DNA from 4 places in the Rhizobium sp. S163 genome. Region 3 is predicted to be linked to each of the others. Evidence: riboswitches for the same ligand, from Rfam matches in the RefSeq annotation. Region 3 holds a riboswitch; each other region holds the start of a gene.
What was found. Region 3 has a riboswitch for thiamine pyrophosphate ahead of QTL96_RS10500 (YkoF family thiamine/hydroxymethylpyrimidine-binding protein). Riboswitches for the same ligand answer to the same signal wherever they lie in the genome.

Region 1 (3,622 bases), 460 kb from region 3:
GCGCGAGGATCTGATGTGCCGCAGATCGCCGAGACGACGGCGATCCCGTCGGAACCGGCAGCAAAAACACCGCCGACATGCGCCAGCTTCAGCCCGCCGATCGCAACGGATGGAACCGGGCAGACAGCGACGAGACGTGCAAGGCCGTCGAAGCCGATCGGCTGTTTGTGATCCGGCTTGGTCGGCGTCGCGAAGACCGGGCCGATGCCGGCATAGTCGACCAATGCCGGATCGACAGCCCTCGCCAACGCCTCTGTCTCCACCGACAGGCCAAGGATCATGTCGCGCCCGACCCGCTCGCGCGCGGCACGCACGACCATATCGTCCTGGCCGACATGCAGACCATCGGCGCCGATCGCGACGGCCGCCTCGACATCATCGTTGACGACAAGCAGCGCGCCCGTCCCGGCGAGCGCTTCCTTCAGGGCAAGGCCGGTGTCTATCATGCGCGCCGTGGAGGCGTGCTTATCGCGGAGCTGCACGACAGTGGCGCCACCGGCGGCGGCGCGCCTTGCGGTTTCGACCATGCCGATGCCGGCGCAGAGCTCGGGATCGAGGACGAGATAGAGCGAGAGATCGATCCCGCTCATAGCATCCGCACCCGCGCATTGTTGTCGATCGCGGCGCCGTCTATCGCCGCTAGGGCATCGAGGAACCGCCACGAAAATGACCCCGGTCCGTCAGTGACCCGCGCCGCCTCTTCGCCGGCGACGGCGAACATGGCGAGTGCCGATATCGTCGCTTCGAACGGAGCACCGGGCCTTGCGGCGGCGAAGGCACCGACGAGGCATGTCAGCGAACAACCGAGCGCCGTCACCTGCGGCATCAGCGAAGAGCCGCCCTCGATGCGGCAGGCGCGCGCGCCGTCGGTGACGAAATCGACCTCGCCGGTCACCGCCACCACGGCCTGATGCTTGTCTGCGATATGGCTGGCGGCAGCTTCCGCCTGCTCCACGGGGTCGCGGCTATCGACGCCCTGCCCCCGGCTTTCGCCACCGGCGAGCGCGATGATCTCGGACGCGTTGCCGCGAATGATGGTCGGGCGAAGCGCCAGCAGCTCCGCGACGGCCTGTCTGCGAAAGGCGGTCGCATAATGGGCGACAGGGTCGAGGACCCATGGCTTGGCGTTTTCGCCCGCCGATCTGGCAGCGGCACGCATGCCGTTCAACCAACTCGACGAGAGCGTGCCGATGTTAACAGTCAGCGCGCCGGAGATCGCCGCGAACTCGCCGGCCTCTTCCTCTGCATGCACCATGGCAGGCGAACCGCCGGCTGCGAGCAGCACGTTGGCGGCGATGTTCATCGCAACGAAATTGGTGATGCACTGAACGAGCGGCCTTTGCGCGCGCATGGCATCGAGCATCGAACCGGGAGATCTGTCGTCTTTCATCATGCCCCTTTCGGGCGGGGCAAGACGCGGGGACCCTGATAGCACTGCCGAAGGGTCCGAGCGACTCCCTCCGCCAGCATTATCTGGTTCAGGTTCAAAGGGTACTTCTCAGTCTGCCGTCGGCAAACGCCCCTGTCTCTCAATGGGTCTGTTTTGTCAGAGAAGCCGACCGCTGTCACGCGCAAAATGACAGGAGCCCGGAGCTGGCAATCAGCCGCCGATCAGGCGCCGTTCTCCTTGATCGCTTCCATCGCAACAAAGGTCGATGTGTTGGCGACGAAGGGAAGGCTGGAGATCTTCTCGCCTAGAACGAGGCGATAATTGGCGATATCGGACGTGCGTATTTTCAGGAGGTAGTCGAATGCGCCCGCGATCATGTGGCACTCCTCCACCTCCTGCAGCTTGCGAACCGCGACGTTGAATGCGTTCAGCGCGTTCTCCCTGGTGTCGGAGAGTTTCACCTCGGTAAACGCCACATGGTTGCGGCCGAGCTTGTTGACGTCGATGATGGCGCGGAAGCCGAGAATGTAGCCATCCTCGATCAGCCGCTTGAGCCTGACCTGGCAGGGCGTGTTGGACAGACCCACGCGTTTGGCGAGGTCGGTCACAGACATCCTGCCATCGGCGACGAGCGCGTCGAGGATGCGCTGATCGAATTGGTCGATTTCCCTGACATTTCCCGCGCTCGCCACAATAATTTCCTCCAATATGAATATTGAATAGCGAACTAAAGACTAGAACGTTCCAAATCAAGTGAAATTGACTTCTCGAAATCTGCTAGCTTCGCGACATCAGCGGATCAGGAGCCCAGCATGGCAATCACCACCGACGCGGCAGCAGTCGAAGTCACAGTAGAGCAGGGCAACGGCTCTGCAAATCCCTTTGATGGATTTGCCCCTCCGATCCGAGAACAGAGCGATCTACGCCGCGCCATCACGGCTGCCTACCGCACGCCGGAGACGATCTGCGTGCCACGCCTGGTTGAAGCAGCCGCCCTCCCCGATCACGTCAGGAAAGCCGCTGCCGACACCGCCCGCAAGCTGATCGAGGCCCTGCGCGCCAAGCACAAGGGAACTGGCGTCGAGGGATTGGTGCATGAATATTTGCTCTCCAGCCAGGAGGGCATCGCGCTGATGTGCCTGGCCGAGGCGCTGCTGCGTATCCCCGACACGGCCACGCGCGACGCGCTTATCCGCGACAAGATTTCCGAGGGCGACTGGAAGGCGCATCTCGGCGGCGGCCGCTCGCTCTTCGTCAACGCCGCGACCTGGGGTCTCGTCGTGACAGGCAAGCTGACATCGACGGTCGCCGATCGCAGCCTTTCTGCGGCTCTGACCCGATTGATCGCCCGCTGCGGCGAGCCGGTGATCCGCCGCGGCGTCGACATGGCGATGCGGATGATGGGCGAGCAGTTCGTTACCGGCGAGACCATCGACGAGGCGCTGCAGCGGGCAAAGCCGCTCGAGCAGCGCGGCTTCCGCTACTCCTACGACATGCTGGGCGAAGCCGCGACCACGGGCGCGGACGCGAAACGCTACTACAAGGATTACGAGACCGCGATCCACGCCATCGGCAAGGCGTCTGATCGGCGCGGCATCTATGAAGGCCCGGGCATCTCGATCAAGCTTTCGGCGCTGCATCCGCGCTACGCACGCACGCAGAGCGCCCGCGTCATGGACGAGTTACTGCCGAGGGTTAAGGCGCTGGCGCTGATCGCCAAGTCCTACGACATCGGCCTCAACATCGACGCCGAGGAGGCCGACCGCCTCGAACTGTCGCTCGACCTTCTGGAAGCGCTCTGCCTCGACCCCGAGCTGGAAGGCTGGAACGGCATGGGCTTTGTCGTCCAGGCCTATGGCAAACGCTGCCCGTTCGTGCTTGATTTCATCATCGACCTCGCGCGCCGCGCCGGCCGTCGGATCATGGTGCGCCTCGTCAAGGGCGCCTACTGGGATGCGGAGATCAAGCGGGCGCAGGTCGATGGCCTCGCGGACTTCCCTGTTTTCACCCGCAAGATCTACACCGACGTTTCCTATGTCGCCTGCGCCAGGAAGCTTCTGGCGGCGACCGATGCCGTCTTCCCGCAATTCGCGACCCACAACGCTCAAACGCTGGCAACCATCTACCAGATGGCCGGCTCGGATTATTATGTCGGCAAATACGAGTTCCAGTGCCTGCATGGCATGGGCGAGCCGCTTTATGACGAGGTGGTCGGCCGGCAAAACCTGAACC
Region 2 (3,622 bases), on a different contig from region 3:
GGCGCGGATATCGTGGGAGATCCGCATGGAGCAGAATTTCGGGCCGCACATCGAGCAGAAATGCGCCACCTTATGCGCCTCCTTCGGCAGCGTCTCATCGTGGAAGCTGCGGGCGGTTTCCGGATCGAGCGAGAGGTTGAACTGGTCTTCCCAGCGAAACTCGAAGCGGGCACGCGACAGCGCATCGTCGCGCAGCTGGGCGGCCGGATGTCCCTTGGCGAGATCGGCGGCGTGGGCAGCGATCTTATAGGTGATGACGCCGGTTTTCACATCGTTTCGATCCGGCAAGCCGAGATGCTCCTTCGGCGTGACGTAGCAGAGCATCGCCGTGCCGAACCAACCGATCATCGCCGCACCGATACCGGACGTTATGTGGTCGTAGCCCGGTGCGATATCTGTCGTCAGCGGCCCGAGCGTATAAAACGGCGCCTCCCCGCAGACGGCCAGCTGCTTGTCCATGTTTTCCTTGATCTTGTGCATCGGCACGTGGCCTGGGCCCTCGATCATGACCTGGCAATCCTTCGCCCAGGCGATCTTCGTCAATTCGCCCAGCGTTTCCAGCTCGGCGAATTGCGCGGCGTCGTTGGCATCGGCGATCGAGCCGGGGCGCAGGCCGTCACCAAGCGAAAAGGATACGTCATAGGCGCGGCAGATGTCGCAGATCTCCTCAAAGTGCTCATAAAGGAAGCTCTCGCGATGGTGATGAAGACACCACTTGGCCATGATCGAGCCGCCGCGCGAAACGATGCCGGTGACACGGTTGACGGTCAAAGGGATGTAGTGAAGTCGTACGCCGGCATGGATGGTGAAGTAATCGACGCCCTGTTCGGCCTGCTCGATCAGCGTGTCGCGATAGACCTCCCAGGTCAGGTTCTCGGCAATGCCCTCCACTTTTTCCAGCGCCTGGTAGAGCGGCACGGTACCGATCGGCAGCGGCGAGTTGCGGATGATCCATTCTCGGATGTTGTGGATGTTGCGGCCGGTGGACAGATCCATGACCGTATCGGCGCCCCAGCGCGCGGCCCAGACCATCTTCTCGACCTCTTCGGCCATCGAGGAGGTGACGGCGGAGTTACCGATATTGGCGTTGATCTTCACCAGGAAATTACGGCCGATGATCATCGGCTCGGCTTCCGGGTGGTTGATGTTGGCGGGAATGATGGCGCGCCCTGCTGCCACTTCCTGGCGGACGAACTCGGGGGTGACGTGATCGGGAACATGGGCTCCGAAGCTCTCGCCGTCACGGATCATGGCCTCAGCTTTGATCTTGCGGCCGAGGTTTTCGCGGATGGCGATGAATTCCATTTCGGGCGTGATGATGCCGGCGCGGGCATAGGCGAGCTGGGTCACCGCCTTCCCCTCAGTGGCGCGCAGCGGCTGGCGCTTGCCCGGGAATTCGGGTGTCAGGCGCTCGCCGCTGGCAAAGCCGTTGTCTTCGGGGCGCACCAGTCTTCCGTCATAGGCCGCCACGTCGCCGCGGGCGACAACCCAGTCGCGGCGCAGCGCAGGCAGGCCGCGTTCGATGCTGATGTCGGCGCCTTCAACAGTGTAGATCCCGGAGGAATCGTAGACCGTGACCGGCGGCTCTCCGGAGGTGAGGTGCAAGCTGATCTCGCGCATGGGAACGCGGATACCGGGGTGGATGCTGCCCGGAATGTAGATCTTTCGGGAAGCCGGAAGCGGGCCGGTGGTAACTGTGGGGGTGATGGTCTTTGCGGCGATATTCATGGTTTGAGGCTCCAAGTTTTCGTTTGGAGACCCAGTCCTCAGCCGGAATGATGAAAAGACGCGGGCACGGATTCCACGCGGAAATCCAGAGCCTCGAGCGCTTGCACCGTCCCTACGCCAGTATGAACTGGATCAGGTTCAACGGGTCACTGCGCGCGATAGCAGAATCTCAGCCCCTTGTCGGGACACCCCTGGTGAATGGGTCGAGGGTATTGCGGCCCAAGCGGTTTCGTCAAGCGCAAAAGCTTTATGGACGTTTGTGAAGAGAGCAGACGACACAAGACTCCCTACCGCTTCCAGCTTTAGCGGCGAACACCGTACCAGGCAGGAAGAGCCGGGCACGTGAGGTTTTTTGACGTTAGTCGCCACAGGCACCGGTGGCGCTCCAATCATAGGGCGTCACCGAAGCCCTCAGAATTCATTTGGTTGCGGCATCGCCAAGCCTGTTGGTGGCGGGTCACAACCAATCCGCACATCGCTGTGATTTTTTGACTGCAGCAATCAAGGATTGTCGACTGTCGCCAGTCACGTTTCGTCATGGATCTTTGCTCTAGTCGCATGCTGTTCCATCTCGGATGAGCGATAGCACTGATTGCAATAACTCATAGAAGTCGGTATTTATGAGCTATAGAAAAGGTGCCTATAACTCATGCCGTGGAACTGGCAGCACGCCGACTGGCCGAATTTTAACTATGATGCTTCCGCTATGCTCGCGTTGGAGCAGAGATTTTTGCAAGCTTCTGGCGAGCTGATAGGGGCCGTTCGACATCTCAGTAACGACGACAGCAGTCAGCTGCGCATAGAGCTGCTGAGCGAAGAGGCTATCAAGACCTCTGAAATTGAAGGCGAATATCTTGACCGCGTGAGCGTTCAGTCTTCGCTTCGTCGGCAGTTCGGACTGACGACCGATGACCGCCCCGTTCGTCCTCAAGAGCGGGGGATCGCACAGATGATGGCAGATGTTTATAGAAATTGGGACCGAACGCTGTTCCACGAGGAGCTTTTCAACTGGCACTCGATGCTTATGGCAGGAAATCGACATCTGGACACGATCGGCGGGTATCGCCGACACGAAGACGCGATGCAGATCGTGTCGGGTCGACTGGATAAACCGACGATCCACTTCGAGGCGCCTGCGTCTTTGCGGGTTGTACGGGAGATGGATCAATTCATCACGTGGTTCAACCAATCGCGACCGAATGGGCCATTTCAACTGCCGGCATTGACGCGCGCAGCCATCGGTCATCTTTATTTTGAGAGCATACATCCCTTCGAGGATGGCAACGGCAGGATTGGGCGTGCACTCGCCGAGAAGTCTCTCGCCCAAAACGTGGGACAGCCAAGCCTCATTTCGCTTGCTTTCACAATCGAGATCAACCGGAAAGCATACTACCTGGCACTCGAGCGTCACCAGCGGTCGCTCGATATCGACGGTTGGATGGCCTATTTTTCCCAGACGATCCTTGAAGCCCAGCAAGCAACGATCGATCGAACAGCTTTCTTCATTCGCAAGACAAAGTTCTACGATCGGTTTCGAGGAAAATTCAACGAGAGACAGGAGAAGGTTGTCGCACGCATTTTCCGGGAAGGTATTGCTGGTTTCAAAGGCGGTCTAAGCGCCGAGAATTACATTTCGATCACCGGAATCTCGCGCGCAACAGCGACACGTGATCTCCAGCAACTCGTGGAGATCGGCGCCTTCACACGCACCGGAGAGCGCCGGCACACGCGTTATGCGCTATACCTTCAGGGCTAAGAGCTGATAAGCGGGATTCCACTGAGCTTGGCTTCCCGCTGTACTGAAGGCGATGTGCCGACCTACTTCCTAAAAAACCTCGACTATACGGGGCACAGTGCCCCGATCTCCATCGCGGCCATGTCGGGCTGTCTTCGC
Region 3 (3,622 bases):
AGCATGTAGATGCCGAGCCCTTTGGCAGCACCCGCGTATTCCGCGAAGATCGCGCCGACGACGGCGTAGGTGATGGATATACGCAGCCCAGCGAAGAAAAAGGGCAGGGCGGACGGCAGGCGGGTAAGCAGGAACTGCTTCCAGCGCGGCGCGCCCATCGAGGCAACCAGTTGCTGCAGCTCGTCCTCGGTCGATTGATAGCCCTGGCAAAGCGCCACCAGAATCGGGAAGAAGGTAACGAGCGCGACCAGCAGGATCTTCGGCATCAGGCCGAAGCCGAACCACAGAACGATCAACGGCGCGATGGCGACCAGCGGCAGCGTCTGGCTGATGATGAAGAGCGGAAACAGTGCGCGACGCAGGGACTTGCAGAAGTCGATCAGCACCGACAGGGTGAAGGCGCCCGCAAGCGAGCAGCCGAAACCGGCAAGCGTGGCCCTCAATGTCGGGAGCGTATTGTCGAACAGGGCCTGCCGGGACTGGAAGGTCTGCGCAAGCACGCGGGACGGCGCGGGCAAGGTCGTGGGCGAGATGCCTGACAGGCGGACATAGGCCTCCCAAGCTGCCACCAAAAGGCAGACGGCCGCGATTGCCGGCAGGGCCCGGCTCAGAGCGGAGCGGATGTTGTGTTGCAGGCCGTGAAAGACCTGCCGTGAAGGCGGGCGTGATATCGACATGGAGCAACCGTTTGGGCGAGCCTGGGTCGGCGCTTAGCGCTTGGACGGGCTGTTTGCCGCGACGGTAAGGTCGATCGTCACATGGCCCGCCGGCGGGCCAAACCGCACCAGCGCCTCATGCACGGTCGCGAAAACCGCACCGGTGTCGCCGCGCAGCTTCGTGCAGAAGTTCTTCGATTTCTCGAAGACACCGGAATTCTTCAGGAAGTCGATGCAGCCGTAAATCTCGTCCATGTGGCCGTCGATCCCGAGCGTATAGAGCGAAAACTGCGCGGCCGTTTCCTGGCCGATAACAGGCGCGTCCTTGACCGCCTGGTGTGCGCGGGCCTTGCGCTCATCAAGCGGCGCCATGGGGCCGGTCAGTTCGGGCGTCTGGCAGATCGGATCGTCAGGCTCGCCGGGGCAGCCGCGCGAAATGGTCGCGTGCAGGACGCAATGCTTGCCGCTGCTGGCGGCTGCCGCAAACAGATCGCGCATGGCGGCGAAGACGACGTCGGGCGTGCCGATGATCAGCGTCGAAATGTCGTCCGTCTCGATCCGCAGTCTGTCACGATGGGGATCGAGCGCAGAAAGCGCATGGGTGATGACACCGACGAAATCGTCGGTCATGGGATATAGTGAAATCTGCGCGCCGGAAAACATCGCTCTACCTCGCTCCGCTGGCATTATCCAGATCAGCTTGAGGGTCCACGATCATGCGACCGTATCTCAGCCCCGGCATTACGGAGCACCCCTGTGATGCCGGGGTGATACGCCAAAGCCTGACCGAGCGCAAGGGCTATGTATTGGGCCGTTGAGCCATGCCCCCCCCCGCCGATCGTCATGCGGCAGGCTCAAGTGCCCGATACTCGAAAAGCGTTTTATTGGCAGAGGCTTAGGAAAACGTCGCGAGAAGGGCGGAACGTCGATGAAGTAAAACCGACGCGAAATATGGCGAAAAAAGGACAGAATTTCTAAGCCGGTCCGCAACCGGGGGCGGTGGTTCCTCGCGATCAGGTCGCCTTGCGATTAGTTTCACCGCACAGCAAAACACCGGAGCGATAGATGAAACGCCTTCTCATTCTCGGCACAGCGCTTGCCGCCCTCTTTTCCGTTCAGGTCCGTGCCGAAGAGCCTACGAAGCTTCTGAACGCATCCTATGACGTCTCGCGCGAGCTTTTCGCCTCCGAGAACGAAGCCTTCATCAAGCAGCATCCCGGTGTGACCATCGATCAATCGCATGCCGGCACTTCCAAGCAGGCGCGCTCGATCATTGAAGGGCTGGAAGCCGACGTCGTCACCTTCAACCAGTCGACGGACATCGATTTCCTGGCAAAGAACGGTTTCGTCTCCAAGGATTGGACCAAGGCTTTCCCGAACAACGCTTCGCCATTCTACTCCTTTCCATCCTTTCTGGTGCGCGCCGGCAACCCGAAGAACATCAAGGACTGGGACGATCTAGCGCGTGACGACGTGCATGCGGTCTTCCCGAACCCCAAGACATCGGGCAATGCGCGCTACACCTATCTCGCCGCCTATGCCTGGGCCAAGGAAGCCTACAAGGGCGACGAAGGTAAGATCGAAGCCTACATCACCAAGATCTTCGACAACGTGCCGGTCTTCGACACCGGCGGCCGCGCGTCCACGACGACCTTCGTCGAGCGCGAGACCGGCGATGTCTTGATCACCTTCGAAGCGGAGACGCGCGGCATCGAGAAGCAGTACGGTTCCGACAAGGTTCAGGGCGTGATCCCGTCCGTCAGCCTGCTTGCCGAGTTTCCTGTCGCTGTGGTCGACAAGGTCGCCGCCAAGCATGGCACCGAGACGCTTGCGAAGTCCTATCTCGACTTCCTCTACACCGAGGAAGGCCAGCGGATTGCCGCGCAGTTCGGCCATCGCGTTCGCGATGAGAAGGTGATCGGCGAGTTCAAAGATCAGTTTCCAGCGATCCGTCTCGTAAATGTCGACGATACGTTCGGCGGCTGGGAAAAGATCCAGAAGGAACACTTCGCCTCCGGCGGAATTCTCGACAAGCTTTATGGCAGCCGGTAAGCACTAACTGGATATCACATCGCTTGGCCCGGCTGGCCTTTGCCTGCCGGGCCACTTTCGTCATCGTGCTTATAGAGCAGGACTTATGAAACAGGGAATGACCGCTTGAGACGCAATGTCCTGCCCGGATTACGCCTGTCGCTGGGTGTGACCCTTCTCTATGTCGGCCTTATCGTCGTCTTGCCTCTGGCTGCCCTGGTGTTCAAGGCCGCAAGCCTTGGGCCAGAGGACTACTGGCGCATCGTGTCATCCTCGCGCGCGCTGGCCAGCTACCGGGTGACGGTGTTTTCCGCGCTCGGCGCCACGATCTTCAACTTGTTTTTCGGCTTCGCGCTTGCCTGGGTGCTGACGCGCTATCGCTTTCCCGGCTGGCGGCTTGTCGATGCGATGGTCGATCTGCCATTCGCACTGCCGACCGCAGTGGCCGGTATCGCGTTGACAACGCTGTTTGCGGCGAACGGCTGGTTCGGATCCGTGCTTGAAGGCATCGGCATCAAGGTTGCCTATACGCCGATCGGCATCATGGTCGCCATGTGCTTTACCAGCCTTCCTTTCATCGTCCGTACCGTGCAGCCGGTTCTGGAAGATCTCGACCCCGCTTACGAAGAGGCTGCGCAGTCGCTGGGTGGTTCGGACTGGACGATCTTCCGCAAGGTCATGCTGCCGCTGTTGACGCCGGCGCTGCTCGCCGGCGTGTCCTTGTCCTTCGCCCGCTCGCTCGGCGAATTTGGCGCCATCATCTTCATCGCCGGCAACCAGCCGATGTCCACGGAGATCACCGCACTTCTCGTCTTCATCCGGCTCGAGGAGTACGACTATCAGGCGGCCGCGGCGATCGCCTCCGTCCTGTTGCTGACGGCCTTCGTCATGCTGGCGCTGACCAACTGGATGCAGGCGCGGGCGCTGCGATATAC
Region 4 (3,622 bases), on a different contig from region 3:
TCAGGCAGCGCGCAATCGAACAGGAATGAATTCTGGCCCAGCCGCAGCGTCACGCCGCGCATCTCGATGGCATCAGTCATGCGATAGCGCCTCCCGCTTCGGTTCATCCGCCAGCCCCGAGCCCATCGTGCCCGAAATCGTCAATAGCAGGCAGATCACGCCGAGGATCAGCGCCAGCCCATCCGCATCATTGGTGCGATAGCTCCCGAGGCTGGAATAGACCAGCCATGGCAGCGTCACGAAACTATCCGAACCGAACAGCGCGACGGCACCGAGATCGCCCAGCGACAGCGCCATGGCGAAGGAGAGCGCCGTCAGCACCGGCTTGCGCAGATCCGGCCACGAAATCAGCCGCAGCTTGGCGAGGCCGGAGATGCCGAGGCTCGCGCTCAGCCGCTGCGTACGGCGCTGGTGGATTGCATAGGCCGGCTCCAGCACCCTGACGACAAAGGGCATCGCCATCAGCGCGTTGATGGCGACGACGAGCACCGGCGCCACGACATTGACGTCACCGACATCACGCGCCGCTAGGAACCAACCCGTGGCGAGAACGATGGGCGGGAAGAGCAGCACGAGGGACGAGGCCGCACCCATGGCGGCAAGGAAGGACCCCGCGCCGCGCCGTGCTCTCTTCTCAAGCGAAAGCGTATGGCGCGCACGCACAAGCGGCATCGACAGAATGAGCGACAGCAGGGCCGACGAGAGCGCCATCACGCCGCTGGTGGCAAGCGCCCTCCAGAAGATCGCTTCGCCGACGAGCTTCACTAGATCGGCGCGCAGGCCGGCGATGACGACGAAAAGCAGCGGCAGGCCGAGAAACAGCACCGCCAGCGTGAGAAGCGCGCGATCGGCGATCCATGCACCGAACAGCGTGCCATCGGGCCGCCGGATCGTGCGGCCCGCCGTCAGCCCCGCATCTCCTGATGCCGGCAGCAGCGACAGAATGCCGAGCACCACGGCCGTCAGCGCGATCTGCAGCAGGGACAAGCCCACGGCGCGGCCGGGATCGAAATCGAAGCGCAGCGACTGGTAGATCGCCACCTCGATCGTGGTCGCCGCCGGTCCGCCGCCGAGCATCAGCACCAGCGTGAAGCTGGTGGCGCAGAGCATGAAGATCAGCCCCGCCACGCCCGGTATGACGGAGCGCAGCACCGGCCACTCGATGAAGCGGAAGACGGAAACCGGCCGCATGCCGAGGCCGCTCGCCACCAGCCAGTATTCGCCCGGCACCCGCTCCAGCGCCGCCAGCATCAGCCGGCAGGCGAGCGGCAGGTTGAAGAACACATGCGCGAGCAGAATGCCCGACAGCCCATAGATGCTGACGGGTTGATCGATCCCCGCCCATGACAGCATCGTGTTGACGACGCCCTGCCGGCCCCAGATACCGATCAGGCCGAGCGCGCCGATCAGCACCGGCAGCCCCATCGGCACCGCCATGAGCCGGATGATCCAGATGCGACCGACAAATCGCGGCTGCCGCGCCAGCGCCCGTGCGACCGGAATGGCCAGCACGACAGACAGCAGCGTCGAAAGCGCCGCCTGCAGAAGCGTGAAGCGCAGAACGCGCAGGATGTATGGATCGGAAACGATCGCGCCGACGGGCATGCCATCGGTGGAGATCAGCAGGGACAGCGTCGCGACCGTCACGAAGACGATGATCGCGGCGAGGCTAAGCGCCCCGCCAGCCAGCGCGTATCGTCTTTCGGACGGCGCAAGAAGCATCAATTCATGCTCATGGCGGCCAGCCACTCGTCGATCCAGGCCTTGCGGTTCTTGGCAACCTCATCCGAGCTCATTAGGAAGGTCTTCGACGGATTGACAAGCTTGCCGAAAGCATCCGGCAGCGGTTCCGAGGTCTTCGACACCGGCATCATCCAGTTGTTGGTCGGGATCGTGTCCTGGAAGCCTGATGTCACCATGAACTTCAGGAAGTCCTGCGCCAGCGCCTTGTCCGGCGCATTCTTCAGGAGGCCGGCAACCTCGATCTGGATGTAATGCCCTTCGGAGAATGCCGCTGCCTGGTAACGATCGGTGTTTTCCGAAACCATGTGATAGGCGGGCGACGTCGTATAGGAGAGCACCATCGGCGCCTCGCCCTTGGTGAACAGGCCATAGGCCTCCGACCAGCCCGGCGTCACCGTCAGCACGCGTTTCTTGAGCTTGGCCCAGGCTTCCGGCGCCTGGTCGCCATAGACCGACTTGACCCAGAGCAGCAGGCCGAGGCCCGGCGTAGAGGTGCGGGGATCCTCGATAACGATCTTCTGCGCGGGATCGCCGTCTACCAGTTCCTTCAAGCTCGCCGGCGGCGTCTTGATTGTCTGCGTGTCGTAGATCACGGCGAAATGGCCGTAGTCATAGGGCACGAAGACATCATCCTTGAAGCCGCCGGGGACCTTTAGCGCGCTGGTATCGACGCCGCTTGCATCGAACAAGCCGGTGGCCTTGGCTTCCGTGATGAGGTTCGTGTCGAGGCCGAGCACGACATCGGCCTTGGTGCCGGCACCTTCGAGCTTCAGACGCGACAGCAGTGCCACGCCATCCGCGACGCTGACGAAGTTGACCGTGCAGCCGCAGGTCTTCTCGAACGCGGCCTTTACCTTGGGACCGGGACCCCATTCGGAAGTGAAGCTCTCATAGGTGTAGATGGTGAGCGTCTTGTCGGCGGCGTGTACTGCCGTTGCCGAAAAGCCCGCCAACAGCATGGCAGCGCCGAGCGCATAGGTCTTGAAATGGGTCATGACACCTCTCCTCTAGGTTCATTGAAGGGGAAAAGGGCGGTGCCTGGTGTCACGCGTCTAATCCCTCCGCCGGTGTTAGCCGGATCAGGTTCCGCGGGTTGGCTTTTGCAAGCCTCTCAGCCAAGCATCCTGAAGATACGAGGCACCCCGTTAGAGCGTCGCAAGGTGTATATCCGTAGCCGGCGTCTGGCAAGAGCGGACGTCGGCCAGGGTTCGTCAGGCAGATTCGTCGGCTATTCGGCGGCCGCTTTTGCGGGCGCCGCACCGGTGCGCGGCAATTGCACCGGCTTCAGCATCAGTGCCGCGAGCAGGCCGATGAAGGCAATGAGACACGAGGTCAGGAACAATGGCACGAAGGCGCTGGCATAGGCATCTGCCACCGCCTGGCGCGCGGCTTCCGGCAAGGCCGCCATCATCTTCGGCGTCAGCTGCTCGATATTCTCAACGCCGGGGATGGACGCTCCCGTCCGACCGAGCTGCGAGCCGATGATCGCGCCGTAGATGGAGATGGCGATCGAGGCTCCGCCCATGCGCGACAGCGTTACCGATCCGGTCGCCGCCCCGACATCGCGGGCAGGCGCCGCGTTCTGCACGCCGATGATCGGCACCTGCTGCGCGAGGCCGATACCGATGCCGTGCACCGCCATGATCGCGCCGATGATCAGCACGGGTGTTCCGGCATGCACCTGCGACAGCAGCGCGAAGGCGACAGTGCCGAAGGAGAGGCTGGCGACGGCGAACGGCTTGTAGCGTCCCGTCGCCGAAATGAACCGCCCGGCCGACAGCGAGCCGCATACGATGCCGCCGGTGAGCAGAATGAAGAGCGCACCGGCCGCCGATGGCGACAGGCCTGTGGTCGTCTGCAGGAACAGTGCGAAGTAGTT

Region 1: it holds a riboswitch for thiamine pyrophosphate, as region 3 does, so the genes downstream of both, thiM (hydroxyethylthiazole kinase) here and QTL96_RS10500 (YkoF family thiamine/hydroxymethylpyrimidine-binding protein) in region 3, are expected to answer to the same signal.
Region 2: it holds a riboswitch for thiamine pyrophosphate, as region 3 does, so the genes downstream of both, thiC (phosphomethylpyrimidine synthase ThiC) here and QTL96_RS10500 (YkoF family thiamine/hydroxymethylpyrimidine-binding protein) in region 3, are expected to answer to the same signal.
Region 4: it holds a riboswitch for thiamine pyrophosphate, as region 3 does, so the genes downstream of both, thiB (thiamine ABC transporter substrate binding subunit) here and QTL96_RS10500 (YkoF family thiamine/hydroxymethylpyrimidine-binding protein) in region 3, are expected to answer to the same signal.

What each region holds. Positions count from the first base shown of each region.
Region 1 is NZ_JAUDSA010000012.1:578,456-582,077, reverse strand. Features, by position in the region: gene thiE (thiamine phosphate synthase) at 1-590, opposite strand, end outside; gene thiM (hydroxyethylthiazole kinase) at 587-1,390, opposite strand; TPP riboswitch at 1,439-1,534, opposite strand; gene QTL96_RS12365 (Lrp/AsnC ligand binding domain-containing protein) at 1,612-2,082, opposite strand; gene putA (trifunctional transcriptional regulator/proline dehydrogenase/L-glutamate gamma-semialdehyde dehydrogenase) at 2,203-3,622, shown strand, end outside.
Region 2 is NZ_JAUDSA010000007.1:179,839-183,460, reverse strand. Features, by position in the region: gene thiC (phosphomethylpyrimidine synthase ThiC) at 1-1,728, opposite strand, end outside; TPP riboswitch at 1,820-1,931, opposite strand; gene QTL96_RS09500 (Fic family protein) at 2,378-3,484, shown strand.
Region 3 is NZ_JAUDSA010000012.1:114,785-118,406, reverse strand. Features, by position in the region: gene QTL96_RS10505 (ABC transporter permease) at 1-677, opposite strand, end outside; gene QTL96_RS10500 (YkoF family thiamine/hydroxymethylpyrimidine-binding protein) at 711-1,319, opposite strand; TPP riboswitch at 1,312-1,422, opposite strand; gene cysP (thiosulfate ABC transporter substrate-binding protein CysP) at 1,722-2,708, shown strand; gene cysT (sulfate ABC transporter permease subunit CysT) at 2,814-3,622, shown strand, end outside.
Region 4 is NZ_JAUDSA010000038.1:289,083-292,704, forward strand. Features, by position in the region: gene QTL96_RS30350 (ATP-binding cassette domain-containing protein) at 1-80, opposite strand, end outside; gene thiP (thiamine/thiamine pyrophosphate ABC transporter permease ThiP) at 73-1,722, opposite strand; gene thiB (thiamine ABC transporter substrate binding subunit) at 1,722-2,702, opposite strand; TPP riboswitch at 2,783-2,898, opposite strand; gene QTL96_RS30365 (MDR family MFS transporter) at 2,972-3,622, opposite strand, start outside.